DNA from 3 places in the Bacillus sp. NP247 genome. Region 3 is predicted to be linked to each of the others. Evidence: predicted binding sites of a transcription regulator. Region 3 holds the regulator's gene; each other region holds the start of a gene.
What was found. Region 3 encodes Rex, which represses fermentation and respiration genes when NADH is low (regulators of the CRP and FNR family bind a similar motif). Its sites were predicted from a motif close to TTGTGAAATATTTCACAA; they were not measured.

Region 1 (3,295 bases), 2.3 Mb from region 3:
TATAAAGCCACAATTACGTGAAAACATCTTTTCTGTTACGATAACATCATAGCCATATCTTCTGCTGCATTTGTAATTAGTTTTAAACCAAATGTTTCTTGTAATACATCAAGCACGCCAGGTGAAATAAATTCAGGAGCCTTTGGACCGATGCGAATATCTTGAATCCCAAGACTAAATAGCCCGAGTAAAATGGCAACTGCTTTTTGTTCAAACCATGATAGGACAATACTTACTGGCAATTCATTCACTTCACATTGAAAAGCATCAGCTAAAGTAGCCGCTATTTTCACTGTAGAAATTGAATTATTGCACTGTCCTAAATCAATGTAACGCGGAATTTCCGTACCAGGTACAACACCGTAATCCACATCATTAAAGCGGAATTTCCCGCAAGAAGTTGTTAAAATAACCGTTTCTGGCGGAAGTGACGTTGCTAATTCACGATAATATTCTCCGCCTTTTCCCGGTGCATCACAACCGGCGATAACAAAGAAACGCTTTATTTTCCCTTCTTTTACTGCGTCAATAATTTCTGCAGCTAATGATAATACTGTATTATGATGAAACCCTGTCACTAACTGTTCATCCGACTCCATATGTACTTCTGGAAGTTCTAGCGTTTTTTGAATTAATGGCGTAAAATCATCATTTTCAATTTTTTGTACACCCTCTAAACCTGCAATATCATATGAAAAGAATCGATCAGCGTACGATCCTTTAATTGGCATAACACAGTTCGTTGTAGCTAATATGGCACCAGTAAATTTTTCAAAAAGGCGTCTTTGATCATACCATGCCTTGCCGATGTTTCCTTTTAAATGTTTATATTTTTTCAGCTGCGGATATCCGTGTGCTGGTAGCATTTCAGAATGTGTATAAATATTAATGTCTTTTCCTTCTGTTTGCTTTAATAGTTCTTCTAGTGCAAATAAATTATGGCCCGTAACTACAATTGCTTTACCTTCTACACGATTTTGTGTAATTTGTACAGGCTCTGGCACACCAAAATGATTCGTATGTGCCTCATCTAATAATTCCATTACCCGTAAAGCTGATTTCCCCACTTTCATAGCCATATCAATATGCTCTTGTTCGTTAAAGTTAGAATTTGTTAATGTCATATATAAAGCTTCTTGTGTTGTAGCATCTACAAATGCATCCGTATACCCTAGCTGAGCAGCATGTGTGCGATAAGCTGCAATTCCTTTTAGCCCAAACACAATCGTATCTTGTAAACTCGCAATCGTTTCATTCTTGCCACAAACACCCATTACTTTACATCCGCCTGTTGGCGTTTGTTCACATTGATAACAAAACATATCATCCCACCCTCTCCCAATCATTCATTACACCTTAAGCATAATACCCATTGAAAAAAAGTGATGTGATATCAATCACAATAATATATAAAGATTTGTGACAGTTCACATTGTTGACATAATATTTTTACCGTCTTCTAATATTAATATTTTCGTATAATCATTTATTCGCATAATGTATCGACGCACTTTTAAGAAATATAAATATCATATCCATCTAATATTCCACAAAATTTTCCTGGCTGATGGTACAATTAAAGTTATGGAGGGATAATATGGTATATATGATGTCTTATTACGGAATACTGTTTCTTATACTCGGTATTGCAGTATTTCTGTTTATTATGGCTGGGTCACGAAAAATTAGAAATAAAAATCTTTCATTCGTAATGATCGGTTTAGGGATAAATATACTTGCAAGTCCAGTGGCACTTTTTATAGGGGTGATGGCAACAGATTCTCCATATAGTACTAGACTTGATTTTTGGAAAGGATTTCTCTTTATTCAAGGAATACCTCTTTTCTTACTACTTATAGCTTTCATTTGGTGGCTTATTCGCCTGCCCAAAGTAAAAGTTCAAACGAGTATTGAAAAAGACCTTGAACAAAATATAAAAAGTACGAAGAAAAAAACGATAGGAATCCATCCCGTTACTGCCAGACGTATTTTAATTCCAATTATTTTAGTAGTAGGCTGTTTTTCTTACATTTTGTATTTACAGGACATTACACTTAAAAAAAGTCATTCTCCAAATAATAAAAATACAATTAAAGTAGTGAAAATAGATTCAGACTCTTCTCTTAGTTCCTCCCCCGTCAGAATTAAATACGGCTTGTGGGAACATTTGGACACAAGTATTGCAAATGATGGGGAACGTCTCGATTCTTCAAACGTTTCAATAGATTGGAAAAGCGACTATGAAGCAACGATAACGCTACGCGGAAAAAAAACAGTACCTGAAGTTGTGGAATTTAATGTATCAGATAAATCCAGTAGTTCTGTTTTTAAGAAAATACAAAAAGTGGTCAGTTCCTTTACCTTTCAAAAAAGTGAATCTCCAAATCTAATAAATATTATCGAGTTTAGGGAAACAATAAAATCAAAAGGACCAAGTCCCAGTTCAACTGTAAGAATCTATTATGGGAAAAGAGGTAGCATTTTAGAAAAATATAAAGAGGTCACTCTTAAGGACATGTATACGACAGAGAACTTCAATATCAATTGGAGAAACGATGAACAAGTACAGGTAGAAGTCTTAGAGGAAAATGTAGTAACAGCTACCATTGTGATTGATTTATCAAAATAAATCTATTTTTCACATGTTATAACTTTTTTCTACTCGGCACACAAGAGATACATAGTATTTACAAATTAAAAGATTTATACACATTATGAGAGCACCCTCTTTCCTTACAATACATTTACACTATCTTAACATTGTTTACATTATTTATATGATATATTTATATAGAAACTACTTAAGAAATTTCATGTGTTGTTATCTTTATAATCTCTGATCTAATTGACAAGAGATTATGTTATATTTTTATACCAGGGGTGAATGAGGATGACTGAAACTTTAAAAACACTTATAATGCTTGATGTTACTTACGTTGTTATAGCAATTATGACGGTACTGGTATTTGTATACTTGGAATTAAAATCTCAGTAACGTATGCAGGCATAATTGATAGCTTCGCATTTAAATATAGTTAGAAGAAAGCGAGGAGAAAATTGTTTCTCCTCGCTTTTATATTTCCATCATTTCTTATTTCAACAAATCCAATGTATGTATAAGTAACCCTCTATCCCCTACTTCCCCATGACCAGGCACTACTGAATTTATATTTCCATATCGGTTCAACACATTCTCAATCGATGTGGACCATTCATTTACATAAGCATCAGCAACGTTTCCTAAATCTTTAGCTTCCGCGGATTTCACTAAACAGCCTCCAGCTAAAATGTTGTA
Region 2 (3,295 bases), 840 kb from region 3:
TAAGGAGCCTCATATTTCGTACATAGAAGTAAGAGAATCGTAAAGAAAACACTGATACCTGTAGTCGGAAGAAGTATACGAGATTGCCCTAATTGATCAGCCATACGAGAAATATGAGGAGCTAGTAAAGCTGATGATAATGTGAAGGTGGCTGCAACGGCTCCGGCAAGCCAATAGTCACCACGTAACTGAGATAACATTGTAACAATGCCAATCCCCATCATTGATATGGGCATCCGAGCTATAAAGCCTGCTAATGAGAATCCTTTTGTACCAGAAGCACTGAAAATCTCACGGTAGGAATTAAACATAATAATCACCAAAGTATTTGACGTTTACATATACATTCTTCATTCTTGTAACTCCTCCTCTGTGTCGTTAATACCTTCTATAAAAAGGGACAGTGAGTCAATTTAGGGTATAAGTAAGAAGTTATATTATCTTGTAAGCTAGAAAAAATTGACATACGCACCGTATGCCAATATCATATTAACATACGGTGCGTATGTCAATTGAAATGTTTTATCTCTGGATGGAGAGCTAACGTTAAAAGGAGTTATTCTTTTATATAGAGAACGATACTATAATGGGATTCATTTTGAATAAAGGGAATGAATAGAAGTAGGAGGAAAAGATGGTTAAAAAAACAAGAGCAGAAATGATCATTGAAACACGCGCTAAATTGCTGAGTGCAGCAAGAGAGGCTTTCGGTACAGTTGGATATGTAAACACATCTATGGATGATTTTACTGCATCTGTCGGTTTAACGCGTGGTGCAATTTATCATCATTTTGGCGATAAAAAAGGATTGTTAGAAGCAGTTGTAAAAGAAATTGATATGGAAATGGATAATAAATTACGGAAAGTATCAGATGAGGCGGAAGGAAATTGGGAAGGATTTATTGGGCGCTGTCGAGCTTATTTAACGATGGCACTTGATCCAGAAATTCAGAGAATCGTACTTCGGGATGCACCAGCAGTATTAGGAACTAGCTATTATCAATCATCGCAATCACAATGTTTAGCAACAATGGGGAATATGCTTCTGCAATTGATGCAGGAGCATATTATTGAAAAAACAGACTGTGAAGCTTTAGCACGGCTCATAAATGGGGGATTAGTGGACCTCGCTTGTTGGATTGCGAATTCTGAAGATGCCGAGGCACAGTTGTCTAAAGCTTTACATAGCCTATCACTTATATTGAATGGTTTGGTGTCATGATCTTAACGGATATTTTTAAAATTGATATACAGTAATTGTTAAAATGGAGGTGATACAGCAGTGCATGTTAATTTATTTGCTCCTTTTCGCATTAGCGGGCTGTTTATTTATATGGATAGGAAGTAATATATTGAAAAAAGAAAGAACACCTTTCATTGCAGGATATAATACTGTATTCCATCCAAAGAATGAAAGGGTGTTAGCAAGACGAGTAGGTGTAGTAGTTATTCTATTTGGAGTAGAAACAATATTGTTTCCACCAGTTGCATTTTTCTTCAACGTTGAGGGATTTTACTTTGGTATTTTAGCTGGGGTAGATATTGTTGTTGTATTTATTCTTCTCATAGTAGATCAGCTGGAAGTTTAATATGTTACGTTTTGCTTACTTGTATCTTGGAAAATGGTGTATAGAATAGATTCCCATATGCTAGGGCATCAGGGAAGAAATGCCCAGCTTCGTTTATATAGTGTGTTACCGCATGAGGAGTAGTTTGAGGCTACTCTTTTATTTCTTCTATTGATGAAACGATATTATCTGTACGTTGCTAAAAATGGAGAGGGGTAAAAATATTTTTAAAGTGGTAATTAAACTTGTTTATTTCGATTCACAATCTTTATAAAACATCTTCATTGGTATTGATTCCACACTTGATCTAATCATTTTACACTCTATGTGAAAAAGTTCACAAATAGGTCATAATTTGTGAACTTTTTCACAATGATACGTGCTACAATATGTATGTAAAGAAGTTAAACAACATTAAATTAGTATTTTAATTAATTACTTAAACAATAATATAAAATATATGTGAACAATAGAGAGGGGAAATTATCATGAAAAAAGGTATCAATCGTGTAGTATTAGTAGGAACAGGAGCTGTAGGTTGTAGTTATGCTTACTCAATGATCAACCAAGGTGTAGCTGAAGAATTCGTACTTGTAGATGTAAATGAAGCAAAAGCAGAAGGGGAAGCAATGGACTTAAGCCATGCGGTACCATTCTCTCCAGCACCAACAAAAGTTTGGAGCGGTAGCTATGCAGATTGTAAAGATGCAGATCTAGTTGTTATCACTGCTGGATTACCACAAAAGCCAGGCGAAACTCGTTTAGACTTAGTTGAAAAAAATACAAAGATCTTTAAACAAATCGTTCGCGGTATTATGGATAGCGGATTCGATGGAATCTTCTTAATCGCAACTAACCCAGTTGATATTTTAACTTACGTAACTTGGAAAGAATCTGGCCTACCAAAAGAGCGCGTAATTGGTTCTGGTACAACTTTAGACTCTGCTCGTTTCCGTTACATGTTAGGCGACTACTTAGATGTAGATCCACGTAACGTTCACGCTTATATCGTTGGTGAGCACGGTGATACTGAACTTCCAGTATGGAGCCACGCTACTGTAGGTGTACAAAAACTAGAAACAATCTTAGCGAACAACGAACAGTATAGCCAAGAAGATTTAGATAAAATCTTTGAAAATGTACGCGATGCAGCTTACCACATTATCGAGCGTAAAGGCGCAACTTACTACGGAATCGGTATGTCGCTACTTCGTGTAACTAAAGCGATCTTAAGCAACGAGAACAGCGTATTAACTGTATCTGCATACCTTGAAGGTCAATATGGTGAGAAAGATGCTTACGTAGGTGTTCCAGCTGTTATTAACCGCGAAGGTGTACGTGAGATCGTAGAACTTGAATTAAATGAAGAAGAAAAAGCGAAATTCGCTCATTCTGTAAAAGTATTAAAAGAAACAATGGCACCAGTACTATAATAATTGCTAAATGATTCAGAGGCGGGAAACTGCTTCCCACCTCTGAGTTTTTATATAATTTAATATAAATTCCTTTTCCGGTTTCCCTTGTATATCCCCAATATACCCCTTTTGCTGGAGAAGGGTCGTTTATAGAAAAAGCACTCTATTTTTGAATAGAGTGCTTTTGTGCGTTATCCCACTATTTGCGAGCAGAGTTTCACCTTATTCTTTAGGAGTTAACCTTGTGGCGATTTTTCCAAAACGGCATTCATCTCCCGCATACTCATTAGATATTCCTTGGGGTGGGAGTTT
Region 3 (3,295 bases):
TTCTCCAAAATCTCTTTACTATTTAAATCAAGATGGTTTGTTGGCTCATCGAGAATTAATAAATTGGATTTTTGCATCATAAGTTTTGCAAGAGCTAGTCGAGCCTTTTGTCCACCACTAAGAGAAGATACTGGTTTTAGTACATCATCCCCTGTGAATAAAAAGTTGCCTAGTATAGTGCGAATTTCTTTTTCAGGTTGCAGGGGATATTCATCCCATAGTTCATTTAAAACTCGCTTAGAAGATGTTAAGTTAGCTTGCTCTTGATCATAATAACCAACAGATACATTTGACCCGAAAGAAACATCACCATTTAGTAGAGGTAACTTATTCACAAGTGATTTTAACAATGTGGATTTCCCAATTCCGTTCGGTCCAACTAAAGCAACACTATCCCCACGAGTTAAGCGCATAGTTACATGTTCAATAATCGGATCTTCATCATAGCCAATAGTTGCATCTTTAACTTGTAAAACATCATTTCCACTTTGTTTTTCAATATCGAAGTGGAAGGAAGCTGATTTAGAATCGCCTAATGGTCTAGCTAATACTTCCATTCTGTCTAATTGTTTACGGCGACTTTGAGCACGTTTTGTCGTAGATGCACGAGCAATATTTTTTTGCACAAAGTCTTCCAGTTTAGAAATTTCATCTTGTTGTTTTTCATAACGTTTCATCTCTTGCTCGTATAGAGCTGATTTTGAGTCTAAATATTTACTGTAGTTACCAACAAATCGTCGGCTTTCCTTATTAGAAATTTCGTATACTTGTGTAACAAGTTTATCTAAGAAATAACGGTCATGGGAAACGATTAAAATCGCGCCAGGATAGCCTTGTAAATATTGTTCAAGCCATGTTAGTGTCTCAATATCCAAATGGTTTGTAGGTTCGTCTAAAATAAGTAAGTCTGGTTTCGTTAATAATAATTTCCCAAGAGCTAATCTCGTTTTTTGTCCACCACTTAATGTAGAAATTGTCGTCTGATGTGTTTCAACTGGGAAGCCAAGACCGCTTAAAATCGAGCGTATATCTGCTTCATACTGATAGCCACCTTGATCTTTATAATCTAATTGTAATTGGTCATAATCAGCTAATAATTTCTCGTATATAGCCGCATTTGAAAAGTTTTCTTCTTTTCCCATCTCTTGCTCTAGCCTTCGAAGTTTTGTCTCCATCTGCTGCAAGTGTGTAAAGACGGTTAACATTTCATCCCAAATTGTTAAAGACGTTTCTAATCCGGTATTTTGAGCTAAATACCCCATTGAGACATCTTTCGGTTTTATAATTTCACCACCATCATGAGATAACTCGCCAGCCATTATTTTTAATAATGTAGATTTTCCGGCTCCATTTCGTCCGACTAATGCGATACGATCTTTTGTTTGTACTTCCAATTTTATGTTTGCAAGAATCGTTTCTGCACCGTATAATTTCGAAAGTCCATTCACTTGTAATAATATCAATGTTTTCACCTCAAATAATTTCTTAACTTTGCCATGTTTATATTTCTCAATCATACTAAAAATAGTGTATAGTTTAAAATAAAGAGAGAATACTTCTTCTCTTTATTATACAAGGAAATTCATGAGTGCTAAACTTTTGTATTTGATTCAAGTATACGAATAAAGATAGGAAGAGAGGAGAGGTTATATGGATCAGCAAAAAATTCCACAGGCCACTGCCAAACGATTGCCTCTATACTATCGATTTATCCAAAACTTATCTCTTTCTGGTAAGCAACGTGTTTCATCAGCCGAATTGAGTGAAGCGGTAAAGGTTGATTCCGCAACTATTCGAAGAGATTTTTCATATTTTGGAGCGTTAGGAAAAAAAGGATATGGATATAACGTAAATTATTTATTATCATTTTTCCGTGAAACACTCGACCAAGATGATATAACACGTGTGGCACTTATTGGAGTAGGTAATTTAGGGACCGCTTTCTTACATTATAATTTCACGAAAAACAATAATACAAAAATTGAAATGGCGTTTGATGTTAATGAAGAGAAAGTTGGAACAGAAATCGGAGGAATTCCTGTATATCATTTGGATGAATTAGAAGAACGTTTATCAACTGATATACAAGTGGCAATATTAACGGTACCCGCTACAGTAGCGCAATCTGTGGCAGATAGATTGGCAGAAACAAACGTACATGGTATTTTAAATTTCACACCAGCACGCTTAAATGTGTCAGAGAATATAAGAATTCATCACATTGATTTAGCTGTAGAGTTACAAACGCTTGTTTACTTTTTGAAGAATTATCCACAATAAAACGCAGAGGAGATGACCTCTGCGTTTTATTATTGTTTTTTCTTTGTGAATTTAACTAATATAAGGCGAAGTGCCAAATTAAAATCAATTGTTGCCATAACTGCAAATAGTATTGTCCACATATTCCAGATTGTATCTGTTACGTTCGTAATGGCGAAGCGTGTAAAGATACATCCAAGAAGAAAGTACAATGCAGCCATGAACAATGGTGAGTTTCTCATACTAAAAATCCTCCGATAAAGCCTTGCATTTTTTCAGCTTCTTTAATCATTTCTTGAATTTGTTCATTACTCACTAAAACTTGAGCAATTGCAACTAATGTATTCATTGCAACATGAGCTGCAATAGGAACTATAATTCGTTTCGTCTTTACGTATAAAAAGGCGAATACGAGCCCCATAGAAGTGTATACCAATAAGTGAGTAAAATCAAAATGAATCGCCGCGAATACAAGTGAACTAATGATAGCGGCAATAAAGAAGTTAAACTTCTTATAAAGTGTACCGAATAAAATTTTTCTAAATACGATTTCTTCCAAAATAGGTCCTATTATAGATATGACGATAAGGAACCAAGGTGTCGTTCTTGCGATGTCCATAAGTCTTGCTGTATTTTCAGATCCCGGTGTAATCCCTAATAAACGCATTTCAATCATACCGGCAATGCTTTGTGAGAACAGTGCTAAGAAGAAACCAATAAAAATCCACCCAATTGTAGCTGGAACAGTAGAGCGCGTTTTATCTAAATGCCTGTCACGAATATCTGTTCTGAGTAACCAAAGTACAACGCATAATGCAATGAAAAAGCTAATGATAGCCCAATGACCAGTTATGAGCTGAATCTTTTCCTCTCTAGTAAATCCCCTATTATCGTATAGTCCAGTTTTCAGGAGAAGTGGTAACCCGGCAATGCCTGATAACTGCATTAAAATGTATGTAACGATAACCCACCAATATTGTTTCTTCAAATGGTTTAACCATCCTTTCTAACTCTAGTGTATGAGATAAAGTAGGAT

Region 1: the regulator Rex is predicted to act here: its motif matches at 1,386-1,403, upstream of hcp (hydroxylamine reductase).
Region 2: the regulator Rex is predicted to act here: its motif matches at 1,924-1,941, upstream of KPL75_RS11010 (L-lactate dehydrogenase).

What each region holds. Positions count from the first base shown of each region.
Region 1 is NZ_CP076653.1:679,906-683,200, forward strand. Features, by position in the region: gene hcp (hydroxylamine reductase) at 36-1,322, opposite strand; gene KPL75_RS03620 (hypothetical protein) at 1,598-2,629, shown strand; gene bla2 (BcII family subclass B1 metallo-beta-lactamase) at 3,092-3,295, opposite strand, start outside.
Region 2 is NZ_CP076653.1:2,088,777-2,092,071, reverse strand. Features, by position in the region: gene KPL75_RS11025 (MFS transporter) at 1-311, opposite strand, end outside; gene KPL75_RS11020 (TetR/AcrR family transcriptional regulator) at 635-1,222, shown strand; gene KPL75_RS11015 (hypothetical protein) at 1,353-1,589, shown strand; gene KPL75_RS11010 (L-lactate dehydrogenase) at 2,057-3,001, shown strand.
Region 3 is NZ_CP076653.1:2,933,693-2,936,987, forward strand. Features, by position in the region: gene KPL75_RS15575 (ABC-F family ATP-binding cassette domain-containing protein) at 1-1,463, opposite strand, end outside; gene KPL75_RS15580 (redox-sensing transcriptional repressor Rex) at 1,651-2,280, shown strand; gene KPL75_RS15585 (YdiK family protein) at 2,310-2,501, opposite strand; gene KPL75_RS15590 (CPBP family intramembrane glutamic endopeptidase) at 2,498-3,247, opposite strand.